DNA from 3 places in the Paenibacillus rhizoplanae genome. Region 1 is predicted to be linked to each of the others. Evidence: riboswitches for the same ligand, from Rfam matches in the RefSeq annotation. Region 1 holds a riboswitch; each other region holds the start of a gene.

What was found. Region 1 has a riboswitch for thiamine pyrophosphate ahead of ACFSX3_RS17355 (ABC transporter substrate-binding protein). Riboswitches for the same ligand answer to the same signal wherever they lie in the genome.
Region 2: linked by a shared signal. The riboswitch ahead of thiC (phosphomethylpyrimidine synthase ThiC) and the one ahead of ACFSX3_RS17355 (ABC transporter substrate-binding protein) in region 1 are both predicted to bind thiamine pyrophosphate.
Region 3: linked by a shared signal. The riboswitch ahead of ACFSX3_RS11195 (ABC transporter ATP-binding protein) and the one ahead of ACFSX3_RS17355 (ABC transporter substrate-binding protein) in region 1 are both predicted to bind thiamine pyrophosphate.

What each region holds. Positions count from the first base shown of each region.
Region 1 covers NZ_JBHUKY010000030.1:20,796-31,556, forward strand. Annotated here, with positions in the region: gene ACFSX3_RS17320 (ABC transporter ATP-binding protein) at 1-4, opposite strand, end outside; gene ACFSX3_RS17325 (sensor histidine kinase) at 83-1,501, opposite strand; gene ACFSX3_RS17330 (response regulator transcription factor) at 1,498-2,184, opposite strand; gene ACFSX3_RS17335 (EAL domain-containing protein) at 2,273-3,307, opposite strand; gene ACFSX3_RS17340 (pyridoxamine 5'-phosphate oxidase family protein) at 3,516-3,935, opposite strand; gene ACFSX3_RS17345 (MFS transporter) at 4,095-5,279, shown strand; gene ACFSX3_RS17350 (hypothetical protein) at 5,327-6,778, shown strand; TPP riboswitch at 6,851-6,961, shown strand; gene ACFSX3_RS17355 (ABC transporter substrate-binding protein) at 7,111-8,184, shown strand; gene ACFSX3_RS17360 (thiamine-binding protein) at 8,237-8,530, shown strand; gene ACFSX3_RS17365 (ABC transporter permease) at 8,527-9,288, shown strand; gene ACFSX3_RS17370 (ABC transporter ATP-binding protein) at 9,369-10,193, shown strand; gene ACFSX3_RS17375 (response regulator transcription factor) at 10,456-10,761, opposite strand, start outside.
Region 2 covers NZ_JBHUKY010000041.1:15,431-26,191, forward strand. Annotated here, with positions in the region: gene whiA (DNA-binding protein WhiA) at 1-767, opposite strand, end outside; gene ACFSX3_RS22250 (gluconeogenesis factor YvcK family protein) at 787-1,728, opposite strand; gene rapZ (RNase adapter RapZ) at 1,786-2,685, opposite strand; gene ACFSX3_RS22260 (ROK family glucokinase) at 2,731-3,681, opposite strand; gene ACFSX3_RS22265 (DUF438 domain-containing protein) at 3,883-5,145, opposite strand; gene ACFSX3_RS22270 (DUF1858 domain-containing protein) at 5,160-5,387, opposite strand; gene thiC (phosphomethylpyrimidine synthase ThiC) at 5,555-7,249, opposite strand; TPP riboswitch at 7,401-7,507, opposite strand; gene trxB (thioredoxin-disulfide reductase) at 7,557-8,510, opposite strand; gene ACFSX3_RS22285 (tetratricopeptide repeat protein) at 8,556-10,313, opposite strand; gene ACFSX3_RS22290 (ribose-phosphate diphosphokinase) at 10,518-10,761, opposite strand, start outside.
Region 3 covers NZ_JBHUKY010000021.1:204,477-215,237, forward strand. Annotated here, with positions in the region: gene ACFSX3_RS11160 (ABC transporter ATP-binding protein) at 1-1,222, opposite strand, end outside; gene ACFSX3_RS11165 (GNAT family N-acetyltransferase) at 1,421-1,981, shown strand; gene thiE (thiamine phosphate synthase) at 2,390-3,055, opposite strand; gene thiD (bifunctional hydroxymethylpyrimidine kinase/phosphomethylpyrimidine kinase) at 3,052-3,879, opposite strand; gene thiM (hydroxyethylthiazole kinase) at 3,907-4,710, opposite strand; gene ACFSX3_RS11185 (ABC transporter substrate-binding protein) at 4,729-5,808, opposite strand; gene ACFSX3_RS11190 (ABC transporter permease) at 5,805-6,581, opposite strand; gene ACFSX3_RS11195 (ABC transporter ATP-binding protein) at 6,562-7,332, opposite strand; TPP riboswitch at 7,463-7,565, opposite strand; gene ACFSX3_RS11200 (TetR/AcrR family transcriptional regulator) at 7,632-8,288, opposite strand; gene ACFSX3_RS11205 (DHA2 family efflux MFS transporter permease subunit) at 8,439-9,959, shown strand; gene ACFSX3_RS11210 (amino acid ABC transporter substrate-binding protein) at 10,222-10,761, shown strand, end outside.

The DNA.
Region 1 (10,761 bases):
TCATTCTCTTCACCTCGGTAACAGCATAACGCCCCAAGGTTAAAAGCACGGAAGCAGCAAGTTTAAATTTTGTTTAAATTGTTCAGGCGTCCCGCTTCCAGATCCTAACCTCGGTCCCCTTCGCCGTGCTCTCCATGCTCCATTCCAGGTCCATCCGCTTAAGCAGCAGATCAACAATCGACAGGCCAAGGCCTGCTCCTGCGGAGTCCGAGCTCTGCGCAAGGCCACCGCCGTGATCCGAGATGATAATCACCCGGTTGCCCTCACGGATCTCGGTAAGTATTCCTACATATAATCCGCTGCGCGCATGACGCAGAATGTTCTGAAACAGATTATCCAGCACTCTGCGGAACCAGCTGTCATCGATCTCCCAGTACAGCGGCGCAGCCTCCAGATCAATATCGATCCGGTACCCCTCCTTCTCCCACACCGGATACCAGGCGGCGGCGCTCTCCCGTACCAGTCTCAGCACATCCCGGCGTTCCTGAGTCAGCGCGATGCGTCCGCTGTTCAGCAGATTGTAGGACAGCAGGTTCTCAATCAGGATGCCAAGGCTCTCAATCCGCTGATCCATCAGCTCAAGGGACGACTGGCCGCGTGTTGACAATGGCTCCTTGCCCAGTACATGGAGGTGGCTGCGAATGACGGTCAGCGGAGTCCGCAGATCATGCGACAGATCGGCTACCAGCCGCTTGCGCAGCGCCTCTTCTTCCGCCTCCCTTGCACGGCCTGCCTTAAGCTCCGTCACCATGGTATTGAATGCTTCCTCCAGATGCCCGATCTCATCCGGCTTCCCCGGCGGAACAATCTGCGGTAAGCCCTGCTGCCCGGTGAACACCATAGCGGTCTGCAGCCGCAGCAGCCTTCTGCGGATCATGATGAAGAAGAACCAGGAGCTGGTGATGAACAGCAGGAAGAACACCAGCATGGCAATCGAATACCATTTATCCAGTCCTGCCGCATATTTGGTCTTCGTAATATCCTCAGGAATCTGCATGACCATGAAGCCCTCTACGGCCTCTGCCCGGTCTCCTATAAATGCGACAATCGCCAGCGGCTTCAGTGCCGCACTGTCCTTCATGAAGGCTACCGCTTCAGCGGCGCTCCACTGGGCGGGAACAGCCGGAGCCTCTCCCGTCAAGAGCAGCGGAGGTCCTGAAGGCTCGGTCACCAGCTGTGTTTTCCCCGCAGGATCGACCCAAAATATTCTCGACAGCGGATAGGCTTCGCTTAAGGCTGACAGCCGCCGGGTGATATCCGCAGGGGGCTGGTCAAGGAGCTTGCGGGCTTCCTCATGCCACATAATCTCCAGCTTATCCACACTGGAATACTGCTTATACTCCTTGGGCGGACTTGTATGAGTAAGCCCCCCGAAGATGCTGTAGATTGCAATCGTCAGCGGAATAACAACCGGCACGAACAGCAGTGCAGCTACGATAATGAGCAGATAGCGAAAAAGCAGCGAACGGTGCAGCAGCTGGAAACGCCCTGCCCCCTTCACCCTCTCACCCGGTAGCCGATTCCCCTCACGGTCTCAATAATCTCCGGCGCGGCCGGATCAAGCTCCAGCTTCTCGCGCAGATAACGGATATGTACCATCAGCGTCTTGTCGCCGTCGATATAGCTCTCCCCCCAGACCGCTTCATAGATCTGCTCCTTGGTCAGAATCTGGCCCAGATGCCGCAGCAGATAAGAGAAGATCTGAAACTGCTTGCCGGTAAGCATAATCTCCCGTCCGGTCGCAGCTTCCGTGACCACACTGCTCCCCGGTCTGACAACCAGATGCTTAAGGGTCAACTGAGCGGGCGCAGCAGCGCCGCTTCTTCTCAGCAGAACCTCGATTCTCGCCGCCAGCTCATCGGGATGAAACGGCTTGGTCAGATAATCATCGGCGAAGTCCAGCCCCTGAAGCTTATCGTCAATGGAGGTGCGCGCCGAGAGCATCAGAACCGGCAGCTCCGGATAAGCCCGCTTCAGCCGCTGGCCGACGGTGAAGCCGTCCAGCCCCGGCAGCATCACATCCAGAATCGCCAGCTGGCAGCCATCTGCGGCTTCAAGCGCTCCGTCCCCGCTCTCCAGCCAGCGCACAGCATATTCCCGTTCCCGCAGATCTGCCGCTACGACACTGCCGATCTCCCGGTCATCTTCTACGTACAATAGGGTTACACTCACGTTGTTCTCCATCCTTTCTTCCTTCTAAGTGACATCACAAATCCCCGGATACCGGCAGCCTTGGGGTCTGCCTGCATCCGGGGAGAATCATCCTTACTGTTCAGGCCGTAATTCCGAATCGCCCCGGCGGCTTATCCTCCGGCAGCCCGAACAGATAGCCTTGTCCCAGATCCATGCCCAGATCACGGCAGACCAGGAATTCCTCACGGCGTTCAATGCCCTCGGCCAGCAGGCTTGCACCGAATTGTCCTGCCCTGGAGATAATCTCCCTTAGCATCCGCTGCTTCTCCTCATCCCGGTCACAGAAGCTGATCAGACTACGGTCAACCTTGACATAATCGGGCTGGAGGCTGGACATCAGCTCTAGCGTCGAGTAGCCCGCGCCGACATCATCCAGCGCAACCCGTATCCCCTGCTGGCGGTATTCGGCGAAGATGGCGTGCAAATGCGGAATATCGCTGATCTGCTCGGTCTCCACAACTTCAAATACATAATCCTCCGGGCTCTGGTCCAGCCTCCGGATCGCCTCGAAGGTATGAGTAAGACAATACTTGGGATTATAAATAGAAGAGGGCAGGAAGTTAATGAACCGCTTGATGCCCTGGGGCAGCAGCTTACTGCTGGTCTCTATCGCCGAGATCCGGGCAGCCCGGTCAAGGAAGGAGTGAAACCCTGTCCGCCGGGCAATCTCAAACAGCTCGTAGGGCTGAAAATAACTCCCCTGGGGCAGCGGGCGCAGCAAAAATTCAAAGCCGACAATCTCCTCGCTGAAATTCACAATCGGCTGCATGTGGCTGCAGAAATCATGGCTCATAATGATGGACACCAGATTCTCATTAGCGAAACGGACCTTCAGCTGATCGAAGGTCAGCCACCGGTCCGGAGCCGCAGGGGCGCCTTTGCTCTTAACGCATACGGATAAGGAGTCCGCTATGTCCTTAGCCGCCACCAGCATTTCTATAAGCTTCAATAGCTCTTCCTTACGATGATATGGAATGATACAGGTCTTGCTTGTCTGAAATGCTTCATAACCGGCATTTCGGATGGCAGCAGCCAGCGGATCAGAACAGGGGCGGAGCTTCAGCTCCCCTTGATCCTCTATCGGGTCGATGTCAGCACAGTCAACACAGTTCATGCCCTTCCCCTCCGCTTCATGATGTCGATAACCTGAGGTCATTATAGCATGATTCCTCCGGCACAATCAGGAAAGCAGCAGCAGAAAGGGCCCCCTATGAACCATGAAGGTCCCTAAGAGGCCCGGGTTGCCGGGCTATATAATACTTAGGCTTAGGCGGGACTTATCCGTTACCGGACACCGCCACCTTTTTGCCAAAGACAGCCGCTTAAGACTGCCATACCCCATGCTCACCGTTCTTGCCCATATATTCAATCCGTGACGGAGACAGCTCAAGAATGACATAATCGGGATCATCCGGTCCCTTGAACCATTTCTCCAGGGACTCATTCCATACCTTAGAGCGCAAGCTATCATCCTTCGTTACAGCAACCGTAGCTTCAATCTCCAGTACATCCTTGCCGCCGCCCTGTTCATAACCCAGCAAGAGACAAGCATTCGGATTATCCTGAAGCTCTTCTACCTTATGAGTCTTGCGGTTAGTTGCCAGATAGATGGACAGCCCGTCATGAAACACCGCCATGTAGCGCACCTTAGGCTTGTTACCGGCCTCAATCGTGCCGAAGGAACCGAACCTGTTGTCGTCCAGCACCTGTATGATTGTTTTTTCCAGCTCTTTGTTATCCATTGACGTCACAGCTCCCTTCAAATTCATGTGAATATAAGTTTATATATTCACGTCCGCGGTTTGGATTTATGATTAACCTGTGCCTAATATAGTGTACCCTTCCCGTTCATTCTGAATCCCGCCATCTGTTCATAAATTGATTAATAAGGAGTCTTATTCTTGAAAAAACTAATCTGGATCGGCTGCCTCTCCTATTTCGTAATCGGCCTCGCCCATGTCGTCCTGGGCTCCATTCTGCCAGTGCTGCTCCAGCATTATGACCGCAGCTACAGTGCAGGGGGCGAGCTGATCTTCAGCCAGTTCGCGGGCTTCCTGGCCGGCGTACTGGTCTCGCCGCTGCTGAACCGGCGGTTCGGCAAGCGCGGCGGTATTCTGATTGCCACCGGCCTGCTGTTCTGCGCCGAAATAGCCTATGCCTTCCTACCGCCCTGGGGCTGGATGTACGTAATTGCCGTAGCTGCAGGGTTCGGTTTCGGGATGATCGAAGCCGTAATCGGCACGATTATTATAGCCGCAGTCACCGAAGGAACGGCGGTTGCCATGAGCCGGCTGGAGGTGCTGTTCGGTGTCGGAGCGCTGCTCATGCCGCTGGCGGCCAGTCCGCTGATTGCCGCAGGACAGTGGAGGCTGGCCTTCCTGATCGTTGCCGCCTGCTCCCTCCTCTCGCTGCTCTTCTGGGCGAAGAGCAGATTCGGCCCGCTGGACAGCGCGCTGAATGAGCGGCCCGCCCGCCCTGACCGCGCGGCGGCAGCGGAAGCGGGAACCACCAGACGGTTGTCCTTGCCCTACAAGGGCAAGCAATGGGTGGTGCTTGGCTTGTTCATTCTGTTCTTCTTTCTCTATGTAGGCACCGAGATGAGCCTGGTGAACTTCATGCCGGCGATCTTCATCGCGAAGCTGGGCATGAGCGAGGCCGCGGCTGCGCTCACGGTGACCTTCTTCTGGCTGGCCATGTCGGCAGGCAGACTGTTCGCCGGTGTCATCGCCGAGAAGATTTCCTACCGCATCTATGTGCTCGTCAGCTGCTTTGCCGCTTTGCTGCTGCTCGTTATTTTCCCGTTCGCCGGTCACCGGCTTGCCGCCTTTGCCATCATCCTGCTGCTTGGCCTGTTCATGTCCGGCATCTTCTCGATCGCGCTGGTCTTCTCCAGCAAGCTGCTGCCCGGCGCGGAAGAATCCACGCCGAGCATTATGATCGCCTCCGGCGGAATCGGCGGCGCGGTGCTGCCGCTGCTGACCGGCTGGTCCATGGATCATATGCAGATTGCCCAGACGTCGGGGTTATTGGCCGCTTTTGCCGCCCTTTTATTCCTGCTAAGTGTGACCGCCTGGAGAATCGGGTAATATAGCTAACAAGATCCATATTCTGCGAAGAAGGATGGAACACCCACATGGTTGAACTGCATTCTGAACCCACCCTGCATACAGCGTTGCTGCAATTTATTTTCCCCTTCTCCATCAAGCCCGGACAGGATAAAGAGCTGATAGCAAGTCTGCAGAAGGATGGGTTCACGCGTTTTTTTCTCGATAACAAGGAACTGGAGAATGCCTATTACGGAGAAGGCTACTGCGTGTCCCATGAGAAAATGGAGCGCAGCTATCTGCCGTTTGCCGCTCATGTGCTGTTTCCGCGTGAGAAGGACAGCGATTCCTTCCGCCGCTTTTCCCGGGTAAACGATCTGCCGTGCCGGCTGGAAATGCTCTTCGAGTCTGTGAATTTCCGGATTCTGTCCACCGATGTGTTCCTCTGCCCATTTGAGCTGGGCTTTCTGACCATAAGAGTGGCAATCGAGGAGAAAAACCTTCCCTTCAGCACTGTGCTGGAATTCGCTGACCGGTTCCGAACACTGGAGGATGTGTGTTATCAGGATAAACATGCCTTTATCCATTGCCAGGAGAAGTCCTTCGGCCGGGTGGAGGATTTCGTGTTCAAGAATCTCGTCTCCGGTCTGGAGCCGTTTCTCGACCCTGCGGAGATTGATGGCGCTTATTTCGAGACCCTGCCTTTTTTCGTGGATGAACGGATGCTGGTGCAGGCCTTCTATGGCTTCAACCGTGAGGAAGAGCTGGATGAGATCAGTGTAGAGCTGCGCTACCGCGCCTCCCAGCTGGATGGGCTGACTATAGACGGTAAGCCTTTTACCAGTGCGAGTGATCCTGAGTATATCGAGCAGTACACCCGGGAGCATTGCTATAGCCGCTGGGGGCCGGACACCTATTATATGACGAACGAGCAGACCTTCTGCTGCCTGAGCCGGGCGAAGCCCGATATTGCCACGGAGCTGGTCAACCAGATGTACGGAGAGTATTATTATGGACTGCTGCTGAGTATTTTTCATAAAATCGTGCTGCTGAAGCTCGCCAATCTGCATTCCCGGCTGCGCATCAACCACGATTACGACGAGATCGAGAATCTGATCTTTCTGATCAATAAATTTTCCGCCAAATTCTATTTTCTGGAGCTGATCTCGCAGTCGCAGGGGCGGGAGATTTTTTTCCAACTGCGCAAGGTCTACGGCAATGATGCCCTGTTCGATGAAGTGAAGATGACCCTGAATGACCTGTTTCAGTATCAGGACAAATTCCAGGCCAAACGCCGGGATACCCTGCTGATGGTCCTGACTGTATTTACGGTAATCAGCGGTATCTACGGCATGAACCAGGTCATTGAGGATCTGAAAGGGAACATCGACTGGAGCAAAATGCTGGAGTACTCCGTGTTCGAGTACCTGGCTCTGTTCCTGACCTTTTCGGGGATCGCGGTCAGTATCGGCTTAACACTGCGGGAGGCGCGGAATGGAATCCGCAGCCGCCGCAAAAGGCGGTACTATGATAAGGATTGAACAGACGGCTCTGGACAACCGCGAAGCTGCCGTCTATAATACACCGTAAGAACATAGCAATACCCGTGAACTTTATAGAACCAGGGGTGCTGGAATTGGCCGGCTGAGATTGTATCCCACAAGATACTGACCCTTATACCTGATCTGGATAATGCCAGCGTAGGAATCTTCATTCGGCACAGTGCCTTAAGCGGTACTGAAGCTGAAGTCCCCTCACGCAAGTCACTGGCGTCCCGATCTTCGGGACGCTTTTTTGATTCTAAGGATGTACAGGAATAAGGTTTCTGTAAGCTCTGAAGACCAGGGGTTGCTGGAAGGAGAGAGAAAGAGAAATGGGAGTCAAAAAAACAGTCACACTACTGCTCAGCTCCATGCTGCTGCTCACCGTAGCGGGATGTGGCGGCGGGAACAACAGCGGCAATGCAGGAGCCAGCGCACCTGCTGCCGGGAACAGCACGGCTGCGCCTGATGCATCCGCAGCCGCACCCACGGATGCACCTAAGGCGCTGACGCCGGTCAAGATTGCCCTGGACTGGACGCCGAACACGAATCATACCGGCCTGTATGCAGCTAAGGAGCTTGGCTATTACGCGGAGGAAGGTCTTGACGTTCAGATTGTACAGCCTGGTGCTGCCGGGTCCGACACGATGGTCACTTCCGGTGAAGCCCAATTCGGCATCAGTGCCCAAGAGGCGCTGACCCTGGCTCGTCTGCAGGATGTGCCGCTGGTATCAATTGCTGCAATCATTCAGCATAACACCTCCGGCTTCGCGGCTCCGAAGGACCGCAATATTAAGACGCCGAAGGATTTTGAAGGTAAAACGTACGGAGGCTGGGGCTCCCCTGCGGAGCAGGCTGCCATGAAAGCCATCATGGACCCCGAAGGCGGGGATGTCTCCAAGGTGAAGCTGGTAAATATCGGCGAAGCGGACTTTTTCACAGCCGTGAAGCGGGATATTGACTTCGCCTGGATCTTCTATGCATGGACTGGCGTGGAAGCCGAGCTGCGCGGGGAGCCGCTGGATATGCTGTATCTGAAGGATTACGCTCCGCAGCTGGATTACTACACCCCGGTGCTGACGACCAGCGAGAAGGAGATTGCCGAGCATCCTGAAGTGGTGAAGGCATTCCTGAAGGCTACGTCAAAAGGCTATCAGTACGCCATCGACCACCCGGAAGAAGCCGCGACGGTCTTGTCCGATGCTGTACCTGATCTGGACCCCAAGCTGGTGCTGGCCAGCCAGAAATGGCTTAGCCCAAAATACAAGGACGACGCCCCGCGCTGGGGTGAGCAGAAGCTTGAGATCTGGAAGAATTACGCCGACTGGATGTACGGCCTGAAGCTGCTGGATAAGCCGCTGGATGCGGAGAGTACGTTTACGAATGAATTTTTGCCGGAATCATAATGAACCCGCATGGCGGGAATCTTATACTTAACTTGGAGAGGAAGGATTCATCATGGCTAATACATTGCTCAGCATTCAGGTAATTCCCAAGACACCGAACAACGAGGATTCTATCCCTTACGTGGACAAGGCTATAGAGGTCATTCAGAAGTCAGGCGTGAAGCATCAGGTGAATCCGCTGGAGACCACGATGGAAGGCGAGCTGTCCGAGCTGCTGGATATTGTGCGTGACATGCATGAGGCGCTGATCGCTTCCGGCAGTCCTAGTGTAATCTCACAGATCAAGATCGCCCATAATCCGGGCGGCATCAGCATGGATAAGCTGACGGAGAAATACCGGCCGTGAGAAGCACCTGGAAGCTAGTGTGGCCGCCCTTTGTGGCGGTCCTCTTTTTTGTCGGGATATGGCAGCTATCGGTCATGCTGTTCGACATCCCGGCTTACCAGCTGCCGAGTCCCACGGATATCGCGCGTGAGTCGAAGAACAACGCCTCCGGGATCTGGGAGCACACCGCTGCTACGCTGCGGCTGACCCTGATCGGCTTCCCGGTCGGCACGGGCATCGGCCTCTTCACCGCCCTGCTGCTGCATCTGCTGCCCTGGCTCAAGAGAGCGTTCTATCCGCTGCTGATCCTCAGCCAGAATGTGCCCTCCCTTGCGCTGGCCCCGCTGCTGATTATCTGGTTCGGCTTCGGCCTGCTGCCCAAAATCATCCTGATCACCCTCGTCTGCTTCTTCCCCGTAGCTGTTGCAGCCATGGGCGGGCTGGCCCAAAGCGACCGGGTGATGATGAATTATATGAAGATGGCCGGTGCGGGCAAGTGGCAGATCTTCACCAAGCTGGAGCTTCCCGGCTCGCTGCCCTCTCTGTTCTCGGGCCTCAAAATCTCCGCCACCTATGCCGTTATGGGCGCGGTGGTGGCCGAATGGATCGGCGCTGACAAGGGCATCGGCTACTATTTGCTGCTGCAAAAGGCCTCTTACCGTGCGGACCGGATGTTCGTAGCTATCGCCATTATCGTGCTGCTAAGTCTCGTATTATTCGCACTCATTGCCCTGCTGGAGAGATGGCTGGTGCGCTGGAAGCCGCGCAAGGAAGCTTAAGAAGCACGAGAGGATAATCCAAAACGGAAGCAGCAATAATTAACTGAAGGAGGCTAAGCCAAGTGTCTGAGCTTACGAGGATTGAACTGGATAAGGCGGACGGAGACGGACGCCTGGGTACAAGCAGTGTGCCGCCTGCGCTTGAAGTCAGCGGCATCTCCAAGTCATTCACGCACCGCCGCCGGGAGACGCAGGTGCTGAATCAGGTGTCCCTGACCGTGGAGCCGCAGGAATTCGTCTCCATTGTCGGCCCGTCCGGCTGCGGCAAAAGCACGCTGTTCCATATTATCGGCGGCCTTACGCTGCCCGATACTGGAACCGTACGCATGAACGGCATCCCGGTGACCGGGCAGCGCGGTAAGATCAGCTATATGCCGCAGCAGCCCGCGCTGTTTCCGTGGCGCAGCACACTGGATAACGTCCTGCTTGGCGGCGAGCTGCAAGGCGCCCCGCAGCGGGAGGCCCGCGAGGCTGCGCGCCACTGGCTGGCGAAGATCGGCCTCGGCGGCTTCGAGCGGGCCTACCCGCACATGCTGTCCGGCGGCATGCAGCAGCGGGCTGCCTTCCTGCGGGCCATGCTCGCGCCGCAGGAGCTGATGCTGCTCGATGAGCCGTTCAGCGCGCTCGATGCGCTGACGCGCGAGCAGATGCAGCGCTGGCTGCTGGAGCTGTGGGAGGAGAACCGCCGTTCCGTGCTGTTCATCACGCACAACATCGAGGAGGCGCTGCTGCTCTCCACCCGCATCTACGTCTTCTCCGGACGTCCCGGCTCCGTCCTCCACACCGTGGAGGTCCCCTTCCCGCGTCCGCGCCGCGAAGAGATCGCCGATTCGCCGGAGTTCCTCCGGATGCGGCGCCAGCTCTCAGAGTGGATGCGCGAGGAGCAGGCGAAGAGCCAGAGCTAAGAGGGGTTGCTGCGCTGGTGATTTGGCACTACCTGTAGTCTGTAGCGGCATAACTCTGCCTGATTGTATTTACTACTATAGAATCTGCAATATTCCAGGCAAAATTCACTTCTGCTGTATTTTATACAGCAGATTTTTGTTTACTTGCCCATAAACACCACTTTCGCAGATTTCTGCTGTACAGCGTACAACAGGTTCGATTTTGCTGCGGATTCAGGGGACATCTGTTGTACTAATTACAATTGAGCTAAGTTAGGCCGCCCTACATCCAGCCCTTCTCCTCCGCCAGCCGCACGGCTTCGATCCGGCTTCCGACCTGCAGCTTGCCGAGAATCTCGGAGATGTAGTTGCGGACGGTGCCATAGGAGAGGTGGAGCGCCGAGGCGATCTCACCGGCGCTGCGGCCCGCGGCGGCCAGCTTCAGAATCTCCCGCTCCCGGTCCGAGAGCGGGTTCTCTTCGCGCAGGCTGCCGAAGACCAGCTCGGGCGAGACCTCGCGGCCTCCGGCCATCACGCGGCGGATAGCATCCGCCAGCTTATCCACCGGCTCATCCTTCAGCAGATACCC
Region 2 (10,761 bases), on a different contig from region 1:
CTTTCCAGACCCACCTCGCGCTGCAGCAGCTTGATGTTCTCAATCTGGCGTACCGCCGCACTGATCGTCTTGTTCAGATTGGCCGTTTCGCAGTTCACAATCCGGTTAACCGAGTTGCGCATATCGCGCATGATCCGCACATCCTCGAATTTGAACAGCGCCTGATGAGCGCCGATCAGACTGAGGAATTCGATGATCTTCTCGCCTTCCTTGATGTATAGGATGAAGCCTTTTTTGCGTTCTATGCAGCGGGCATTCAGGTGAAATTCACCAGCCAGCTCAACGAGCGCTTTGCAGTGCTCCTCATACATGGAAGCGATTTCCAAGTGATACGAAGAGCCCTCCGGGTTATTCACCGAACCGCCGGCCATGAAGGCCCCGCGCAGATAGGCACGCTTGCAGCAATTCTTGCCGACAATCTCCTCATCAATCCCGTCCGTGAAAATAAAGCCCTCAGAGACAATCCGCAGATCCTTCAGGATCTCCTGGACCTGGTTCGGGATTCTTACAATATAGACGTTATTCTTCTTCAAACGCATTTTTTTACGCACGAGCAGCTCGATATGGACCTGGTAATATTTCTTAAGCAAAGAATATACCCGCCTTGCAATCGCGGCGTTCTCCGTCGAAATGTCGAGAACCACCTTTTTGCTCGAAAGCTGCACCGTACCATTCATTCGGATCAGCGCTGACATTTCTGCTTTCTCGCAGCAGGGCGGGCTCTCGACCATCGTCAGCTCTTTTTTGGTAAGGGCCGCAAAAGACAAGGGGCTCACCTCTTTCATGTTAACTCTTTCTGTTAATCCAATCCTGCACCAGCTGGAAAATATGATGACTCAGCTTATCTGTATCATGCCGCAAATAGGTTTTGAATAATACCAGTTTATCGGCAATCACCTTATAACCGTTGCCGTCCACGGCCTCGCGGTCGAGCTGCACCGGACGGGCGCCCTTCTCAGCATATTTGAGCTGAACCTGCTCCGGGATCTCTCCGTCATTCACGATCACATAATCGAACAGATGCAGCCCAATGTGGTCATATACCGCCTGAAGATGGTCATTAACTGTATAATTATCCGTTTCGCCCGGCTGGGTCATCACATTGCATACAAAAATCTTAATCGCCTCTGAAGCCACTACGGCCTCTGCCAGCTTCGGCACCAGCAGATTCGGTAGAATGCTGGTATACAGACTGCCCGGACCGAGCAGAATAGCGTCTGCGTTGCGGATAGCCTCCAGTGCCTCCGGCAGCGGCTCTACATCCACTGGCTCCAGGAACACGCGCTTGATGACGCCGCCCGCCTCCGGAATTTTGGATTCGCCGGTAATCAGCGTGCCATCCGCCATCTCGGCATGCAGAATTACGGCCTCTCCAGCCGCAGGCAGCACCCGGCCGCGAACAGCGAAGAGCCGGCTGAGTTCCCGGACTGCCGTAACGAAATCCCCGGATATGTCGGTTAACGCAGCCAGAATCAGATTGCCCAGGCTGTGTCCTGCTAAGCCTTCTCCGCTGCTGAAGCGATACTTCATAATCTGCGCCATCAGAGGCTCAACGTCAGCCATAGCCGTAAGTACGTTGCGGATATCCCCGGGCGGCGGCATCTGCAGCTCACTGCGCAGAATTCCGGAGCTTCCCCCGTCATCTGCGACAGTTACGATCGCTGTAATATCCAGCGGCTTCTCCTTCAGCCCCCGGAGCATTACGGAGAGTCCGGTACCGCCGCCCATCACGACAATCTTCGGACGCTCTCCTTGTTCTTCAGCCACTATTCATCCCTTCTCTCATCAATGCCGGTCGCGTTCAGAATCCCGGTGGCTGACTGCTACCGTTTCCGTCTCACTAACCCCCAGCATTTTGCCCAGATATTCAGCTATCGCTACCGAACGATGTTTGCCGCCGGTACAGCCGATACCGATAATAATCTGCGATTTGCCTTCCTTGCGGTATTGCGGAATAAGGAATTGAAGCATGTCTAGCAGCTTGGTCAGAAAGGTCTGCGTTTCAGGCCATTTCATCACATAGTCATACACCTCGTTGTCTTGGCCTGTCTTGGGCCGCAGCTGATCCACATAATGCGGATTAGGCAGGAAGCGGACGTCGAACACCAGATCGGCATCAATCGGAATCCCATACTTGAATCCAAACGAAGTAATGTTAACCGAGAGGGTGCTTTTCCCGAGGTGGGAGAAGCGTGACACTATTTTTTCTTTGAGCTGGGCAGGCTTCATGCTGCTGGTATCCAGGCACAGGGTAGCTGAATTCTTCAGCTCCTCCAGCATCTGGCGCTCCATGCGGATGCCATCCAGCGGCATGCCCTTGGGAGCAAGCGGATGATGCCTCCGGCTCTCCTTGTATCGCTGTACAAGCACTGAATCTGTGGCGTCCAGGAAAAGGATCTCACACCCGATCGTTGACTCATCCTTGATGTAGGCCAGAGATTCCGACAGGGCGGTGAAAAATTCCCGGCCTCTAAGGTCGATGACCAGCGCCACCTTGGCGATTTTACCCTTGGACTGCTCAATCAGTTCAGCGAATTTCGGGATTAGCACAGGCGGAAGATTATCCACGCAGAAGAACCCCAGATCCTCCAGGCTCTGCACAGCAATCGTCTTGCCCGCACCCGACATGCCTGTAATGATAATTAGGGTGGCATGAGCAGGCAAGGTATGCTCGAGGTCGGTCATTACAGCATCCCTCCCTAAGATTAGTATATGAATAATTCCAGTCTTTTAAGAACGCAGCAGCAGACCAGCCGCTCCAATAATACCCGCATCATTGCCAAGTGCTGCAGGCACAATAGTAACTCCGGTCTGCAGCGGTGCAGGCGCCAGCTTAGCGAACACCCGGCGGACTTCATCAAAGAGAATATCGCCTGCCTTGGAGACCCCTCCGCCGACGATGAATACTTCCGGGTTCAGAACAGCAGCAACGGAAGCCATCGATTTGCCCAGATAGAAGGCCGCCCGGTTCACAATCCGCAGCGCAGCCTCATCGCCTGCCTTGGCGGCATCGAATACTTCCTTCGCGGCGATTCTTTCAACGGTGGACAAGGAGGTACGGTCCCCGCGTGCTACAGCATCGTTCGCCATGCGGATAATGCCTGTCGCTGAGGAAACGGTTTCCAAACAGCCCATGTTCCCGCAGCCGCACTGGATCGCTTCCAGATCGGGCACCACGGAGATATGTCCAAGCTCGCCGGCCAGACCGGCAAAGCCCTGATACACCTTACCATTAATAATAATACCGCCGCCGACACCCGTTCCGAGCGTATAGCAGACACAATTCTCTATGCCGCGTCCGGCACCGCTCCAGGCTTCGCCCAGTGCAGCCACGTTGGCGTCATTGTCTATTTTGACTGGCTTGTTCAGACGACCCTCCAGAATGGAACGGATCGGCACATCTCTAAATCCTATGTTGGGCGCAAGGATGATGATGCCTTCACGAATATTCGTAAATCCGGCGAGTCCGGCTCCCACACCGGCCAGCTGGTCCCAGGAATACGGAGAGTCTTCAACAATCTGGCGTACATACTTCTCGATATTGTCGATGACAGCCTCAGCGCCATCCGCAGTCCCTGTCGGACCCTCGTAAGTGTGCAGCAGGCTTCCCTCGGCATTACAGATTCCAACCTTAATCGTGGTACCACCTAAATCCACGCCAACGTAGATAAGTTCAGACATGTTACAAGCCACCTTTTTCTATGCTAAAATAGTTAATCCTACGTACCCACTATAATAGAAGGCTCCCCTGCGGTCAAGGAAAGGCGATACACCCGGGGCAATGGGCTTCAGTTCTTATTTGTTAACAAAAAGACTTTCTCACCAGGCAGGCAAGAAAGTCCGTTCATTCTCTTCTATTGTAGGGTGCCAGATACCTTAATGCTATTCGGACAAAATCCGCTTCTGGCCCTCAAGGGCCCGGATTGGTGCGATATTCTGGGTGAATTCCAGCGTCCCCATATAACGGCCGTCTGCATCCCGCACAGCGAAATAACGGATATAGATGAATTTATCCTTGATGTTAATCCAGAAATCCTCGGCATCCTTCACTCCGGCCTTGAAATCAGCCAACAGCTTCTCAACAACATGCACGCTTTGCGGCGGATGGCAGTTCTGCACGGTGCGGCCGATGACGGCCTTCGTCCGGGCGAAGATTCGTTCCTTGCCATGCGAGAAGTAGCGGACGACATCGTTCTCGTCGATAAAGGTGAGGTCGACCGGCAGATGATTCATCAGCGTCTCAAGCTGGTGGAGCGACAGCAGCCCGGTCTCGAACCGGATGAAGCCCTGCGGGGACAGACCTTCCCCTTCTTCCGCCGGAACACCGGCGCCCTCAGGCTCCGCCGCACGTTCCGGTATCCATTCTTGGTCCGGCGCTGTCAGGCAGAAGCCGATTTCATCGCTTTCGCGGGCGATTTTGACCCACTCATCCTCAGTCAGCTTATCCAGCGCCATCGGGAGCAGAATATTCTCTTCCTTGAAGATCATCTCATTGACTTCCTTAATGATCTCTTCCAGTGCGGCTGTAATCTGCCCACTGTCCCCGCCATAGGCGCTAAGCGCCTTCTTGGCTTCCTTGATCATATTGCGGATTCCGTCATCGACTCCCCACATTACCTTCGTAGGACCGTAAATGCCGTACTTTTCCAGGTAAGGAAACAACAGATTCTCCTTGCGGCTGTAGTGCTTGTCGAGATCCAGCAACAGACTCAGGTCCTCCAGCAGCTTGAAAATAATCTCATCACTGGCGTTCTTCTTGAACTTATCCGCATGCAGCTCCAGCCGGAAGTTGACCAGACGCTCGATCTCGCGGTTCTCCAGCTTGAACGTATGCACGGGATGACCGGGCTGCTCCTCGGGCTTAGAAGAACGGTGAATCTGTTCAATCGAGCCCTTGAAGATTGCCGTATGCACGGAGCAGAGGCGCTGTACTTCCTCTACCGGAATGCCTTCCTCGGTCATCAGGGAGTGCTCCATGGCGGAGATTTCCTCCACCGTAACATCGCCTACCGCTTCTTCAAAACGCGCCTTAACCTCCTCCACGCTTTTGCCCGCATGCAGCTCCTTGATGATCTCTCTCAGCATAGCCTGGCGGCGTGTCTGTTCCTGCACATCGACCTCGCGGTTATTAATCAGTTCGCTCATCGTAATCTCTCCTTCTATTCTATAATCTCGAAACCATGCTGCTGAAAGGCCAGCCGAACGGTTTCCAGCTCTATTTTCTTTAATTTCATTCCTTTGGACAGGGTCATGAATCGTCCTGCAGTCTGCAGCATTCCAGGCTTCGTAATATCACGAAAACCCAGTTCCACCATGATCTCAACAATTTCCGGGTGCCTGCTTACCAGCTCAAAGACCGATTCATCCAGCTTCAACGCTTTGCTCATCCTTTTGCACACCTCACTAATGAGAATTCTTCTCAACACCAGCTTAGCATAGGGTACAGAGGTGAATTGTGATTGTAATCACTAACTACAAAAAGACTATCCCCGCCAGCCTTTCAGCTCGGGAGATAGTCTGAGAATGTTACGATTCCGCTGTATTAGCAGCTATGTTAGAGCGATTTGCTCCATCTATGGGAATTACGGATATCATGCGAAATCCGCATGCTGCAGAATTTAGGGCCGCACATCGAGCAGAAATGCGCCTGCTTTGCCCCCTCCGCAGGCAGGGTCTCATCATGATACGCCTGCGCCCTTTCCGGGTCCAGGGAGAGATGAAACTGGTCGCGCCAGCGGAACTCGAACCGCGCCTTGGACAGCGCGTTGTCCCGGTCCTGCGCACCCGGATGTCCCTTGGCGAGGTCTGCGGCATGTGCAGCAATTTTGTAGGTAATGACTCCTTCGCGCACATCATTCTTGTCAGGCAGGCCTAAATGCTCCTTAGGTGTAACGTAACACAGCATTGCCGTTCCAAGCCCCCCGATTATCGCTGCCCCGATGGCCGACGTGATGTGATCATAGCCGGGTGCAATATCCGTAGTTAGCGGACCGAGGGTGTAGAAAGGGGCTTCGTGGCAAATCTCAAGCTGCTTGTCCATATTCTCCTTGATCTTGTGCATTGGCACATGGCCCGGACCTTCGACCATAACCTGAACATCGTGCTTCCAGGCAAGCGCCGTCAGCTCTCCCAGCGTCTCCAGCTCGGCGAACTGAGCTTCGTCATTGGCATCAGCGATAGAACCGGGACGCAGGCCATCTCCCAGCGAGAAGGCCACATCATACGTCTTCATAATCTCACATATGTCTTCGAAGTGTGTGTACAGGAAGTTCTCCTGCTGATGGGCCAGGCACCAGGCGGCCATAATCGATCCGCCCCGGGACACGATGCCGGTCATTCTCCGGGCAGTCAGCGGAATATAGCGGCGCAGCACTCCGGCATGAATGGTGAAGTAATCCACCCCCTGCTCCGCCTGCTCAATCAGCGTGTCACGGTAGAGCTCCCAGGTTAAGTCCTCGGCTATGCCGTTCACCTTCTCCAGCGCCTGGTATAAGGGCACTGTACCGACCGGCACAGGAGAATTGCGGATAATCCACTCCCGGGTGGTATGGATCTTGGAGCCGGTGGAGAGATCCATGAGGGTATCAGCCCCCCAGCGGGTCGCCCACCGCATCTTCTCCACCTCCTCTTCTATAGAAGAAGTGACCGCAGAATTTCCGATATTTGCATTGATCTTCACCAGGAAGTTACGGCCGATAATCATCGGCTCACTCTCCGGGTGATTTATATTGGCCGGAATAATCGCGCGGCCCGAGGCAACCTCATCCCTTACGAACTCCGGCCGGGTATTCTCGCGGATCGCAATATACTCCATTTCCGGTGTTATAATTCCTTGCCTTGCATAATGCAGCTGAGTCACATTACCGCCTGTATAGGCCCGCCGGGGATTCCGGCTCAGTCCTGAACAAGCTTCTGCCAAGGCCCCCTCCCTGCGGATTCCGTTATCCTCCGGCCGGACGGCTCTTCCGGTGTATTCCTCCGAATCGCCACGCTCCGCGATCCAGCTTGAACGGTGCGGCGGCAGCCCCCTCCGAATGTCGGTCTCCTCTGCTGCATCCGTGTACATGCCGCTTGTGTCATAGACACGCAGCGGAGCATTCTCCTCTTCCCCGGCAACGCCTTCGGTTCTGCTGAGGCTGATCTCACGCATCGGAACCCGGATATCCGGGCGTGAGCCCTCCACATACACTTTACGGCTTGCCGGGAATCCGGAAAGATCCACCTCTTCGTTTTTGACCATTCCTGCCATTTCAATCTCCTCCTCTTCGCTCTGTACACCCATCAGATAAGAGGTCACGCAGCAGATTGAGCCGCAGAATCTATAGATTCTTGCAAATCAAAAAGCCGCTCCACCTGGAGCGGCTTTATTAAAGGAACAGCCAAATAAGACTGTATTCAAAAAAGGTCCGACTCCACTTTCCTACGCTGGTATGATCCAGATCAGGTTCAAGGGTCCGGGAATTCAATTTTCCCGTCTCAGCCTATTCAGGCTCCCCTAGTGGGTATCTTATCTAATTAAATACATTTTAACTGTGTGGGTAATTCTTGTAAACCCGTTATTTGTCCAGCGATTCGCTCCAGTCGTGCACCATCGTGCCTTCCAGGAACTTCTCAGCATCCATGGCGGCCATACAGCCGGTTCCCGCTGCCGATATCGCTTGACGGTAACGTGTATCCTGCACATCGCCGCAGGCAAATACACCGGGGATGTTGGTCTCGGTGGTACCCGGATTGACCACGATATAACCATTGGCATCCGTGTTGATCTGCCCGCCCAAGAAGGCTGTATTCGGTGTGTGTCCAATCGCTACGAACACGCCGTCTGCCTCTACCAGCTCTGTCAGACCTGTCTCATTATTAAGCACCGTAAGGCCCTTCACTCCGGTCTCTCCTACCGTTACTTCAACCGGTGTGCGGTTCAAGGCCCAGGTGACCTTGCTGTTGTCACGCGCCCGGTCCTGCATAATCTTCGAGGCACGCAGCTCGGGACGGCGGTGAACCAGCGTTACGCTGGACGCAAAGCGGGTTAGGAAGCTGGCTTCCTCCATAGCGGAGTCCCCGCCGCCGACGACGACAATCTTTTTATTACGGAAAAAGAAGCCGTCACAGGTCGCACAGGTGCTGACCCCGCGTCCCACATTCTCCTGCTCGCCCGGGATACCCAGATATCTTGCAGAGGCCCCGGTTGAAATAATGACCGACTCCGCTTCCAATACACCCATTCCGTCCACTGTTACCTTGAACGGACGCTGTGAGAAGTCCACGGACTCCACCCAGCCATTCTTGAATTCAGCGCCGAAGCGTTCTGCCTGCTTGCGCATATTGTCCATCAGGTCCGGACCCAGAATCCCTTCGGGGAAGCCTGGAAAGTTCTCCACTTCTGTCGTCGTTGTCAGTTGTCCCCCCGGCTGCAAGCCTTCAATTACCAGCGGGCTCAGGTTCGCACGCGCCAGATAAATCGCGGCAGTCAGCCCGGCCGGGCCTGTTCCGATTACAATCGTTTTGTACATTACATTGGCCTCCTTACAAGTAGGTTTGTCTTACAGCAGCAATGCTTAAATACGGGTGGTGGACGGCGATAAGCCGCCGGTTCCGGGCAGCATCGCCCGTATATCACATTCGCTGTCAATCCGCCGTGCATAACGGCTTACCATCGAGACCGACACTCCATAACGCTGGGCAGCCTCACGGAACGTAACCGGCTGTCCATGCAGCCGGGCCGTCAGATACTCCAGTGCAGCGCACCAGCCGCCGTCATTGCGGAACAGCGGTACATCCGGGTACAGGCTGCCGATGAACTGCTTCCAGATATGCTCCGCATCCTTCTTCTGGACCGCATCATACCTGCGGTCCATCATGGCCGCTGCATGATCCATAATCCGCTGCCAGTCTTCTCTCCATTCCGGCAGCGTCCCCTTGGAGGCGGGAGCAGCCGCAGGCTCCTGCTCTTCGCCGAGCGAGCTGACAGCTTCATTCAGGTTCTCTCCGATCAGCCGCTGAAGGCTGAACAATGCCGCCTCCTGCAGCCGGTCCTCCTGGAGCGGCTCTTGCTCCAGCACTTCGCGCAGCACCTCGGACATGTCCTCATCCTCAATCCAGCGCAGAGCCTCGGTCACCTGAAGCTTCGTAGCGGAATCGCCATAGCGCAGCGCCCAGAAGAACGAGGCGCGCAGCAGCGGATTATTCCGCACTTCTTCAGTGAACCTGCCCGTATTGCCCTTCCACTGCTTCAGCTGCTCCTGGAAGGGCAGCTGATAGTTATAGCTGACAGCAGGCATAGGGCGCCCTTCTGTCCGGGCCTGCTGGAGCTGGGACAGGAAGAACGCCGGGACCGCAGAATCAGGGTCCAGCTTGGCGGCCTGTCTCCAGCAGCGCAGAGCTTCACTGTACAGGCCGCTATTGCTTGCCGCCGCCGCACAGTAATGATACAGGCCAGCGTCTCCGGCGACCTCCTCGTCCTTCAGCAGACGGCGGAAATGGCTGTAAGCGGCGGTGTGCCGGCCCAGGATTCCCATCGTTGTGGCCATTTTGAACACATGCTCCTGATGGAATGGCACAGTCGCTTCAAGCATACCCAGCAACCTCTCAAGCTGCTCCTTGTCCCCTGCATACTGTAAGAAGATAGCCATATTGCACAGGGCGTGCAAATTGCCGGGGTCCTGCCTCAGCACTTCATTCAGACATGCCTTCGCCTTGGCGAACCGGCCCATATAGAAGTGGGCGAGCGCCAGATTATTATGCGCAGCCAAAAAATCCGGAGTATTGGCAGTTATCTCCTCCAGCAGCTCTACAGCCTGAGGGAACTTGCCCTCCTCCAGCAGACTCCGCGCCCGGTCATGTTCTACGACTCCCTCACGGCTGCGGATACGCACCAGCGGAGCAGGCCGGTTCAGCTCATATTGCAGCAGCTCCATCAGTTCTTCGGATTCGGCCATGAACTCACCGCTGGCGTCCTCCTCCAGATAGGTGACCAGCGAACGCTCCGCCTCTTCAAAGCTTTCCATATTGGCGAAGTTATTAGCCATATAGAAATGGCATTCCGTCATAGCAGGGTCAATCTTCTCCAGGACATGGATGAGAATCTCGTTAGAGGCGGTGTAATTGCCCATCTCAGATAATATACCCGCCATATTGCAATGATTCACCGGATTATCCGGCTCATATTCAACAGCTTTGCGAAAATTCTTTAATGCCTTATCATATTGAAAGCGGTCCAGCGACCGTACGGCTCTTTCAAAGAAAAAATTGGCATCCAGAGTGACCGGAATGATATTACTGTTCTCCGCGACATTCTCTGAAGTTCTCTCTATCATGGAAGCAAGGCACCTCCCTTGTTTCAGCTTCCCTAGCCTTACCTGTTCGTTTCCATTTATGGTCTCGGCTGTCTTCTTCACACAGTATACCACATGTGGCAATGAGATTCTCAATCTCCAGAGAGAGCTAAGGGGAGGGGAAAGCTTGGGAAAATACAGCCTCAGGGCCTGCTTCATGGCTCATTCACAAAAAAAACGCAGGCGTTAAATCCCTGCGTCTCTGAATAGCTTATCTATGGAACCTCCCTCGATAATAATTCGTGTGGCCTCAGCCAGCATGGGGGCTACCGAGAGCACTGCGAACCTGCTGGAATGCTCATCCGGCAGGGCTATCGAATCTGTGACCACAATCTCGTCGATATTGGGATGGTCCATCCGCTCAAGCGCGTCTCCGGAGAACAGGCCGTGCGTAGCACAGACGATGCTGTTCCGCGCTCCCCGCTCCTTC
Region 3 (10,761 bases), on a different contig from region 1:
GAATCAGGTTGGTGATAGTGGTTTTGCCTGCTCCGCTGGGTCCGACCAGGGCTGTGAGTGATCCGGCGGCTGCCGTGAAGGAGATCCCGCTTAGTGCAGGCTTGTCCGGGGCGTAGGCGAAATTCACCTGCTCGAAGACGATATCTTGTCCCTCTACGCGGCTTGAAAGAGCCAGCGTAGCATCCACAATCAGCGGGTCCATATCGAAGTAGTCAAAAATCCGTTCAAACAGCGCCACTGAACGGTTCACATCCACATAGAGATTGGTCATCTGCATAACCGGAATATACAATCTGCTCAGCAGTGCCACAAAGGTGATAATCGCTCCGATGCTCAGCTCTCCCTGGATGAATAAATAGCCTCCGTACAGATAAATCAGCATCGGCCCGATACTGGTGAAGGTGGTAAGGACCAGCATAAACCAGCGGCCGGCCATCGATTCGCGGATTTGCAGCCGTGTCGCCTGGGCATTTACGGTCCGGAAACTTGCCAGCGCGCTGTCCTCTCTGGTGAACAGCTTCATAAGCATGTACCCGCTGAGGCTGAGCGTCTCCTCAATGATCTGATTCTGCTCCGAGATCTTCTCCTGTGTCTCTTTGGCCAGCTTCCAGCGGACATTGCCCATTTTGCGGGTCGGCACGATGAATAAGGGGATGACCAGGAGGCCTAGCAGTGCAAGTTTCCAGTTCATGATGAACAAGGTTGCTGCCGTGGAGATCAGAATGAACAGATTGCTGGCACAATTGACGATCGTGCTGTTGAAGACACCCTGAATTCCGGCAATGTCACTGGTCATCCGGGTGATGACCTCGCCTTGCTTGACGCCTGAGTAGAACTGCAGCGGCATGCTCTGCAGATGGCGGTACATCTGGTTTTTCATATCATGGACAATATTCTGGGAGATAAAAGAGTTCAAATAATTCTGCAGCACGCCCAGCAGTCCTGACACAACCGTTGTAGCCAGTGAGGCGGCAACAAGCAGGAAGAGCAGCTGCAGATTCTTGTCCGGGAGCGCCCGGTCAATGATCTGCTGAATCAGGAGGGGAGGGAGCAGCCCCAGCACTGCGGATATGCACAGCACGGACATCACCAGCAGCGTCTGCTTCCAGTACGGCACGAAATATTTGACGATGCGTAATAGCAGCGCTTTGGATATCTCCGGCTTCGCCTCCTCCTCATCGAACTTTAATTTGCCAGGCCCGAAGCCTCCTCCGGGTCCCATGCCTCTGAAGCCTCTTGACAAAAGGGTCACCAGCTTTGCTCAAATTTTAGGGATACTATATATGTAAAAATAATCCTGAAACATGTCTGTCATGGGCATTATACGCCTGGATTTTACGGATGTAAATGCTAAACTGGATAGGCTGGCATGAACCGGAGAACGCGATTGCTGCCTTAAGCTTGGGAGGAGAGAAGCAGAATGATTATTGTTGCACAGGGATATGAAAATAAAGGGCTCCGCTACACGGTGAGATCCGCCTCACCGCAAGATGCCCTGCAGTTGTCCGCGCTGAGGCTGAAGATCGACGGGGAGACGGAGAATTTAGACCGGGTTCAGGGGGAAGGATTCATCGGCCCGGAGGGCTTCCGGTCGCTTATAGCGGCGGATACGGCCAGCGGCACGAACCTGTTCCTGGTTGCCGAGATTCAGGACAGGCTGGCGGGCTTCGCCAGATGTGAAGGAAGTCCGCTCCGCAGACTGGCCCATCAGGCCGAATTCGGAGTCGGAGTGCTGCAGGAGTTCTGGGGATACGGCATCGGCCGGAGCCTGCTGGAGCAGTCTATTGCCTGGGCGGATGCCATCAGCCTGGAGAAGCTGAGCTTGAAGGTTCTGGAGAGGAATGACAAGGCGATCCGGCTCTATGAGAGCCTGGGCTTCGAGGTCGAGGGTGTCCTGCGCAGAGATAAGCGGCTGGCAGACGGACAATTCTATTCTACTATTGTTATGGGCAGATTACGCGGGGATAGCGCAGAAGATTAATGATCTCGGATCTCGGCGGACAAAGGCCGAATGTATGCGGAAAACCGAACACAATTGGACTGGGCGCGCCGCGTAGGACGAATGTAATCGAAAAACCGAACACACTTGGACTGGGCGCGCCACGTAGGCCGAATGTAATCGGAAAACCGAACACAATGGGACTGGGCGCGCCATGTCAGCCGAATGTAATCGAAAAACCGAATACAATTGGACTGGACGCGCCACGTAGGCCGAATGTAATCGGAAAACCGAACACAATCGAAAGAGACTCCCAATGCTGCTCATGGTAAACGCTATATGTCACCAGAAAACGGGCGGATGGACAAGTCGGGTATGGTCTATGCGTGGCATGAGGCACCAGCATTGCTCCACCAACATCGTTCCACCCGCAGCGTGCCTGGTTTGAAATTATGAAGAAGGAGCAGTGACGAGCTGCGCGAATCTCCGCGCAGTCTCGCGTATATCCTCAGCTCCGGCAATGGCCGAGATGATGGAGAGACCATCTGCACCCGCCCGGATGACTGGCGGGGCATTCTCCAGGGTGATGCCGCCGATTCCCACTACGGGAATGCTCAGGCCGCTTCGTCTTAGCTCTTCAATGACAGTAGTTCCCCGGACGGCCTGGGCATCATCCTTGGACGTAGTAGGATAGACAGGTCCGACTCCGAGATAATCGGCTCCATCCGCGATGGCCTGCCGGGCTTCCGTCAGATTATGCGCGGAGACTCCGATGATCTTATGCTCACCAAGTCGCTGACGGATCAAGCGGGCCGGAAGATCATCCTGGCCGACATGTATCCCGTCCGCATCAAGCGCGGCAGCAAGCTCCAGATCATCATTTACGATGAACTTGATGCCGCTATTCCGGCAGATTTCCCTGAGCTGCCCTCCAAGCTGGAGCAGTGCGGCGCCTTTGAGCGCAGAGAGACCTTTTTCCCGGAACTGGAACAGAGTGATACCCCCATCGGTAGCAGCGGTTAAAGTATCCTCCGGCGAGAGGCGGCAGTTCACACTGCCCATAATGAAGTACAGCTTCAGCAGTCTGCGCATGTCCTCGCTATCTATCCGTGTCATAGCAGTATCCCCCTTGATCTCATCCGGTTCCCATAAGCAAAATGATTCGTCGGTCCCTGCCCGGCCCCGATGTTCAGACTATCCTCAATTGCCGCTTGAATGAAGGCCTTGGCGGTAAGGACGGCTTCAGGCATGGAATGGCCCAGCGCAAGACCTGCCGTCACCGCAGCCGAGAAGGTACAGCCGGTTCCGTGAGTATGCTTCGTCGCAATCCGCGGGCTGGACATATACTGGAATTCCCGTCCGTCATAGAGCAGATCTACCGCCTCATCTCCTGAGGAGTCATGTCCGCCTTTCAAGATAATGTACTCGGGTCCCATCTGATGAAGCAGTCTTGCCGCCTGTTCCCGGTCTTCCCGGCCCTCAATCTTCATACCTGTCAGCATCTCTGCTTCAGGAAGATTGGGGGTGATGGCAAGTGAGAGAGGAAGCAGGCTTGTAATCAACGCCTGTACTGCCTCTTGGAGCAACAGCTGTGAGCCGCCCTTGGCGACCATGACCGGATCGATCACCAGCTTCTGCTGCCAGCCGTACTGCTGCACTTTACTGGCCACCACGCGGATAATGTCACTGCTGAACAACATACCGGTCTTAATGGCATCCGGCGGCAGATCACTGCCGATCGAATCCAGCTGGGCTGCAACGGTCTCCGGCTCCATCGGATAGACTCCCTGGACACCAAGTGTGTTCTGGGCGGTGAGTGCAGTAAGTGCAGACATGCCGTACACTCCCAGCTCCTGAAAAGTCTTCAAATCCGCCTGAATCCCGGCCCCGCCGCCGCTGTCGGAGCCGGCAATGGTCAACGCTTTGCGTATGCTAGTCATCTTGTTCTCTCCTTTGGGATGTGCCATTTAGGCTTCGAGCAGCTTCAGCCTTGAACGGCTGCTGTATTGCTCCGGGGTCACCAGCGACAATTGATTCAGGAACAAGGTCTGGAAGCTGCCGGGACCTTGGGCTTCAGCCGCTTCAGCAGCAAGCTCTGCTGCCATACCGTAGAAAGAGAGGGCTTCAGCAGCAGCCTCAAGTACCTCCCCGCCGCTTACGGCGAGAAATGCGCCCACCACAGCACTGAGCAGGCAGCCGGTTCCGGTCACCCGGGTCAGGATGGAGTGGCCGTTGCTGGCGATATAAGTGCGTTTGCCGTCTGTAATGATGTCTTCCCTGCCGGTGATAATCACGACACAGTTCAGCTTCAGTGCCGCCTTATTGGCTAGAGCGACTACATCGCCTTCGCCTGCTCCGGCATCTACGCCTTTGCTGGCCCAGCTCTCCCCGGCCACATTGGCAACCTCGGCCACATTGCCGCGCAGCGCAGTAAGCTGAAGCTCACTGAGCAGCTTGGCCGTAACGTCCGTGCGGTAGGCGGTAGCCCCGGCTCCAACGGGATCAAGCACGAGCGGCACATGGTGGAGGTTCGCAGCCTTCCCGGCCTCGATCATGGAAGCGATGGCGGCTTCATTAAGTGTGCCGATGTTCAGCACAACCGCTCCCGACATGGCGGCGACATCCGCTACTTCTTCGATGGCATCGGCCATGAACGGCGAGGCTCCCAGAGCCAGCAGCCCGTTCGCTGTGAAGTTAGCGACTACGATATTCGTGATATTATGCACCAGCGGGTTCGCTTGGCGTACTTTGGACAGATAAGACATATGAATTCCTCCTGTAGGTATAATTTAAAAATTAATAAAAGCATTCTTAACATCCACTTTCGCAGCCAGCAGGCCGTTCTTGCTCAGCCACTGGTTCACCTTCTCCCATGAAGCGCTGTCCTGATAGCCGAAGGGCTGGGAACCGGCATCCATCAGAGGCAGCAGGATCTCCAGACTGCGCTGTTCAATCGCTTCATCCAGCGGTGCGGTGTCCTCCTGATGAGCAAGCAGCAGCTTCAGCGCTTCATCCGGGTGACCGGTTACATACTGCTGGCCTTGTCGTATGGCTTCCACGAATTTGTGATAAAAGCCCTGTGAATCCTGCAGTCCCTGCTCACTGGCGACCAGCACCAGCTCATAATAATCCGGGACCCCGTAATCCACGGGATTGAAGGAGCGCACCGGATGATCTTGCTGCTCCAGAATCAGCTGCTCATGGTTAATGAACCCGCCCATAATGCCATCCACCCGTCCGGTGGAGAGAGCAGGGATCAGCTCATAGCCGACATCCACCAGCTTGAGGGAGGATGGGTCCCCGCCGTCGCTCTTGACCATCGTGTTCAGCATGGCTTCATATAACGGGACGGAGGAATACCCGGCCTGCTTGCCAGACAGCTCTCCCGGGCGGTTAATGCCGCTGTCTGCGGCTACCATGAGATGATTCAGCGGGTGGCGCACCAGCGCAGCGATCGACTTGACCGGAATCTGCTCCCCCCGTGCCATCAATACCTGCGGCTGATAACTGAGTGCGAGATCCACCTTCCCCGCAGCAACAAGCTTCAGCGCATCATTGGTATCGGCCGGCATCTGAATCTCAACCTCCAGACCTTCCTCAGCAAAATAACCTTCAGCCTGTGCCGCATACAAAAAGGAGTGGACTGCATTGGGATACCAGTCGAGCATAATCGTCAGCTTTTGGGCGGCACTCTTAGTCCCAGCCTCAGAGGTTGCGGTAGTACCAGCCGGGGAGCCGGAGGCCGCCGGACTATTCGTATTGGTGCAGCCTGCCAGGATAGGCAGCATACAGAGTAGCAGAGCGGACAGCAGCATGGCTGGTCTTGAAATTGCATGATGCAGATAACGGGTATAGCGGATAGTAGTCATGAATAACGTCCTCTTTTCTTCAGAATAATCTTCTCCAGCGCGGCGACTGCCAGAAACAGCAGAATACCGAGTACGGATAACAAGACAACAGCGGCGAACATCTTGGCGCTCTGCAGATTCCCGGCCATTCTACGGCTGAAATAGCCCAGCCCCTGGCTGCCCCCAAGCCATTCCCCGATCGTTGCACCAATCACACAGTACACAGCCGACAGCTTCAGTCCGGAGAAAAAAGAGGGCAAAGCCAGCGGAACGCCCACCTTTCCGAGAATCTGCCAGCGGTTCGCGCCGTACGTCAGCAGCAGGTCCCGGTAGGCATCCGTGTTTTTGGACAACCCGTCATAGGTACCAATGACTACCGGGAAGAAAGCAGTCAGGAAGACAACGGCGACCTTGCTCCATAGGGTGTAGCCGAACCACATGATGAACAGGGGAGAGAGGGCGATCAGCGGAACCGTCTGGCTGATAATCAGCAGCGGGTACAGCGCCTTGGCCAGCGGACTGAACAGGTGCATGGCGATTCCCAGCAGACTGCCGCAGACCACAGATAGTGCGAAGCCTGTGAGTACTTCAAGCAGGGTAGCAGGCAAATGCACCCCGAATAACAAGCGGCGTTCCTCCAGCAAGGCCTTGCAGATGGCGGACGGAGCCGGAAGGATGAAGGGAGGAACCAGGCCCAGCCGTGCTACAGTCTCCCAGACCGCAAGCGTCAGCAGGGCGAGCAGGGCCGCCGGACCGTAATGCTGGAGCAATCTTCTAGGAGCGGCGGTTCTCATATAGCTTCAGCTCCAATTCCTGGCGCAGGGCGGCGAACTGCGGTTGATAGTTCAGACTGTGATGGCGCGGACGGGGGAGACCGGCTGAGAATTCCTGCATCCCGCTGCCCTCTCTGCCAGTCATTAGATAGATTCTGTCACTGAGCAGGAGCGCCTCCTCCAGATCATGGGTGATGAACAGCACCGTCTTGTCCAGCTCCGCCCATAACTCCAGCAGCCAACGCTGCAGCGAGCGCTTCGTAATGGCATCGAGCGCCCCGAACGGCTCATCGAGCAGCAGCAGGTCATTCCCGGCCGCCACGGTGCGGAGGACCGCCACGCGCTGGCGCATCCCGCCGGACAGCTCCTGCGGATAAGCCCCTTCAGTTCCGTCAAGGCCGAAACGGTGCAGCAGGGTGCGGATCTCGGCAATAGCGGCTGCTTTGGGACGGCTGCGCTTAAGCTCCCAGGGCAGCAGACAATTGTCCAATACGGTGCGCCAAGGCAGGAGGAGATCCTGCTGCGGCATGTAGGCCACACTGCCCAGCCTCTTCGCTGCTGTAGCGGACTCGGCTCCGTTCAGCGTAATCCTGCCGCTGCCCGGCTCCAGCAGACCGGCGATGATTTTGAACAAAGTGCTTTTGCCGCATCCGCTCCCGCCTACAATAGAAATGAATTCGCCGCGCTGCACAGTCATGGATAGCCCTGAGAATACGGGGGTCCGGGACGAACCGGTCCCGAAGGCATAGGACAGATTGCTAATGTTGATCATAAGACTATGTACGAGCCTCCTCGGATTGAAATACATACTGCGCGGAGCACAAAAAAGCCCCATTCATTCCCGGAGGCAATGAATGGGGCGGAAGGTACAGTCAGCTGCGGCCCTGTGACGGGTACCACTGTTACATTCTGCTCCACTTCCCTCCGCTGGTATGATCCAGATCAGGTTCAAAGGGTCCGAAGCTTAAGCTCCGTCTCAGTCGGCCGACTCCCCTAGTGAATAATGTTGCTATTGAATTCGTAATTGCTACTTAATATACCACAAATCTCCCTCTTGTAAAGAGCAGGCGGTCAGCGCTTAGCCAGACCGGTCACGAACAAAGTGACGATGCCCCTGGAGATGTCCAGCTTGGAGGCGTGGTGCCGCTTCTGCTCATACAGGTACAGATCGGGACTGAGGACAGAGATTAAGGCTGTGGCCGCAAAGGCCGGATCGATGTCAATCAGCTCACCGCCCGCCGCGGCGCGCTGCAGCAGCTCTGTCATCATCACCCCCAGCCGCTGGAAAAAAGGATGCTCAAACTGAGTCAGCTGCTTCTTGCCGGTGAACTCGGCTTTGATCATATTCAGCAGCTCGGCATACTGCTCAATGAAATCGGCAATCTGCTCAATGCTGCTCTGCAGCTGAGCAAGAGCCGGGGCTTCACCGGCACTGGCAGCGACCTGCTGCTCCAGCCCGGACAGGAATTGATCTGCGCTGCCCTTCAGCAGTGCAGAACAGATCTCACCCTTGTCCGTGAAACGGCGGTACAGGGAGCCTTGCCCTATGCCTGCCCGCTTGGCAATGCTGTACATGCTGACCGCCTCAAGTCCGCTCTCGGTGAACAACTGGCGGGCAGCTTCAAGAATCCGCTGTACATAAGGATCGGCGGACTCGGGCGGAGCGGAGGCTATGGGTTGCGGAGCTGACGGCGGGAACCGTGCAGCATCGGTGTCTGGCTTTTTCATGAGAACCCCTTTCAGAAAAGAATTGACACAACGGACAATTGTCCGTAGACTATGAATTGCACTTACGGACAGTTGTCCGTTCACTCATTATATAGAACAATCTGCCCGCAGGTCAATGTAGAACGCGGACAGCTGAGGAGGAGAAGAGATATGGATCAGACCTTGAAGCAGGAAGCCGATTTCCGGCTGTCCAGTATTCTGGTTCCCTTGCTGGCCATTATTGCAGGAGTATTTATGGTTGTGCTGGACAGTACGGCGATGAATGTAGCCTTGTCCAGGCTGGTGGTTGATTTCAAGACGGATCTGCATACGCTGCAGTGGGTAGTTACCGGATATATGCTGGCTCAGGCTTCCGTTATTCCGCTGTCAGGCTGGCTGTCAGACCGGTTCGGAGCCAAGACGGTATTCCTGACGGCGGTAATTGTGTTCACGATAGGCTCGATTCTGTGCGCTACACCAAGCAGCGCCGAATGGCTGATTGTTTTCCGGGTCATTCAGGGACTGGGCGGCGGCTGTGTGCTCCCTGTCGGGATGGCCTATGTGTACAGACTGGCTCCCAAAAGCAAAGTTGGCGTTGTCATGGGCATTATGGGCATTCCCGTCCTGTTCGCACCGGCTATTGGTCCGGTATTGTCGGGCTGGCTGGTTGAATACCATTCCTGGCGCTGGATCTTCCTCATTAATATTCCGATTGGCATCATTGCGGTGCTGATTGGACTGCGCAAGCTGCCGAATGCGGCGAAGAATAGCGTGCCTGGCATGGATAAGCTCGGTATGGTTCTTGGACCGCTGGCTTTTGCTTCGTTAACCTACGGGGTTAGCCAGGGCGCGCAGAGCTGGACCTCTGAGAAAACACTGATCGGGCTGCTGCTGGGCGTTGTGGCGCTGATCGCTTTTGTCATCGCTGAACTGCGCTCCAAGACACCGCTGCTGGAGCTGCGGATTCTGAAATCCGTTGATTTCACGACAGGAATCATCGTGCAGTGGATTGCCCAGTTCGGCTTATACGGCGCGTTATTCCTGCTCCCGCAATTTCTGCAGCAGGCCCGCGGCTTCGGCGCATTTGATACCGGTCTGACGCTGCTGCCGCAAGCGATCGCTTCCGGGCTGATGATGCCGATTGCCGGGATCCTGTTCGACCGGATCGGTGTGCGCTGGCTCGTGGTCTGCGGTCTCAGTCTGGTCTCCGGCGCGTTATTCCAGTATTCTCATGTCGATCTTACCACGCAGAGCCGTGACCTGATCCTCCCGCTGATCATGTGCGGGGCTGGAATGGGCATGATGATGATGCCGATGAACACGCATCTGCTCAACAAGGCGCCAAGCCATCTGGTGAACCGGGTAACCTCGCTCACGAACTCGATGCAGCAGGTAATTACTTCGCTGGCCGTCTCGACTCTGGTGACGATTCTGACTGCAAGAACAACCGCGCGCGGTTTAGAGATGCAGGAAGCGGCAGCTGCTGCCGGGAAAAGTACCACAGGCGCTTCACAGCAAGCGTTGCTGCTGGCTAAGCAAACCGTATTATCGCAGGGCTTCGCGGACACGTTCCACATTATGATGTTTGTCGCGCTTGGCGGTGCGGTCCTTGGACTGCTGCTGCGCCGGGGCCGCCATTCTGGAACTGAACATTCTAAGGAACAGGCAACGCCGGAAATCATGCACGTATAGTAATGCCCATATAGAGCTTATGTTGCCAAAGAGCAGCGATTCTCCTTTTGCCGGAGGATCGCTTTTTGTGTTGATTTCTCTTCTGGATATCCTGATGCAGGAGCAGAAATTGGGGCAAGCTAAGCTAAGGAAAATCAATACAACACAAATCCGATGAATATAATCGGAAAAAGTTGTTGACGCAGGTAACACCCCGGTGTTACGATACATTTTGCCGGTAAATACGGTGCCTAAAGAGAAGATACGAGAGGGGATTCATCGAATGAAAAAACTAAGTCTAACTATTATGCTGCTCCTGACCATGGTCACGGCTGCGGCTTGCGGAACCAACAATACTGACAAGACAGCAACGGGCGGCAATACTCCGGCGGAACCCACGGCTGCGGCTACAGAGGGTGCAGCTTCAGGGGAGCAGAACAGCCTGGAGGCCGTCAAAGCCAGCGGCAAGCTGCGCATCGGAACCGAAGGAACCTACGCACCGTTCACCTTCCATGATGCGGACGGCAAGCTGACGGGCTTCGATGTCGAGATCGCCGAAGAAGTGACCAAGCGCCTCGGTGTGAAGCCGGAGTTCATTGAGACGCAATGGGACGGGATTTTTGCCGGGATGGATGCTAAGCGCTTCGATGTGATCTTCAATGAAGTCTCGATCACCGATGAGCGTAAAGTGAAATATGATTTCTCCGATCCGTATATTGTCTCCAAGGCTGTGCTGATCGTCCCCGAGGATAATCAGGATATCAAGACCTTCGCTGATCTGAAGGGTAAAAAGGCCGGCCAGTCCCTCACCAGCAACCTCGGC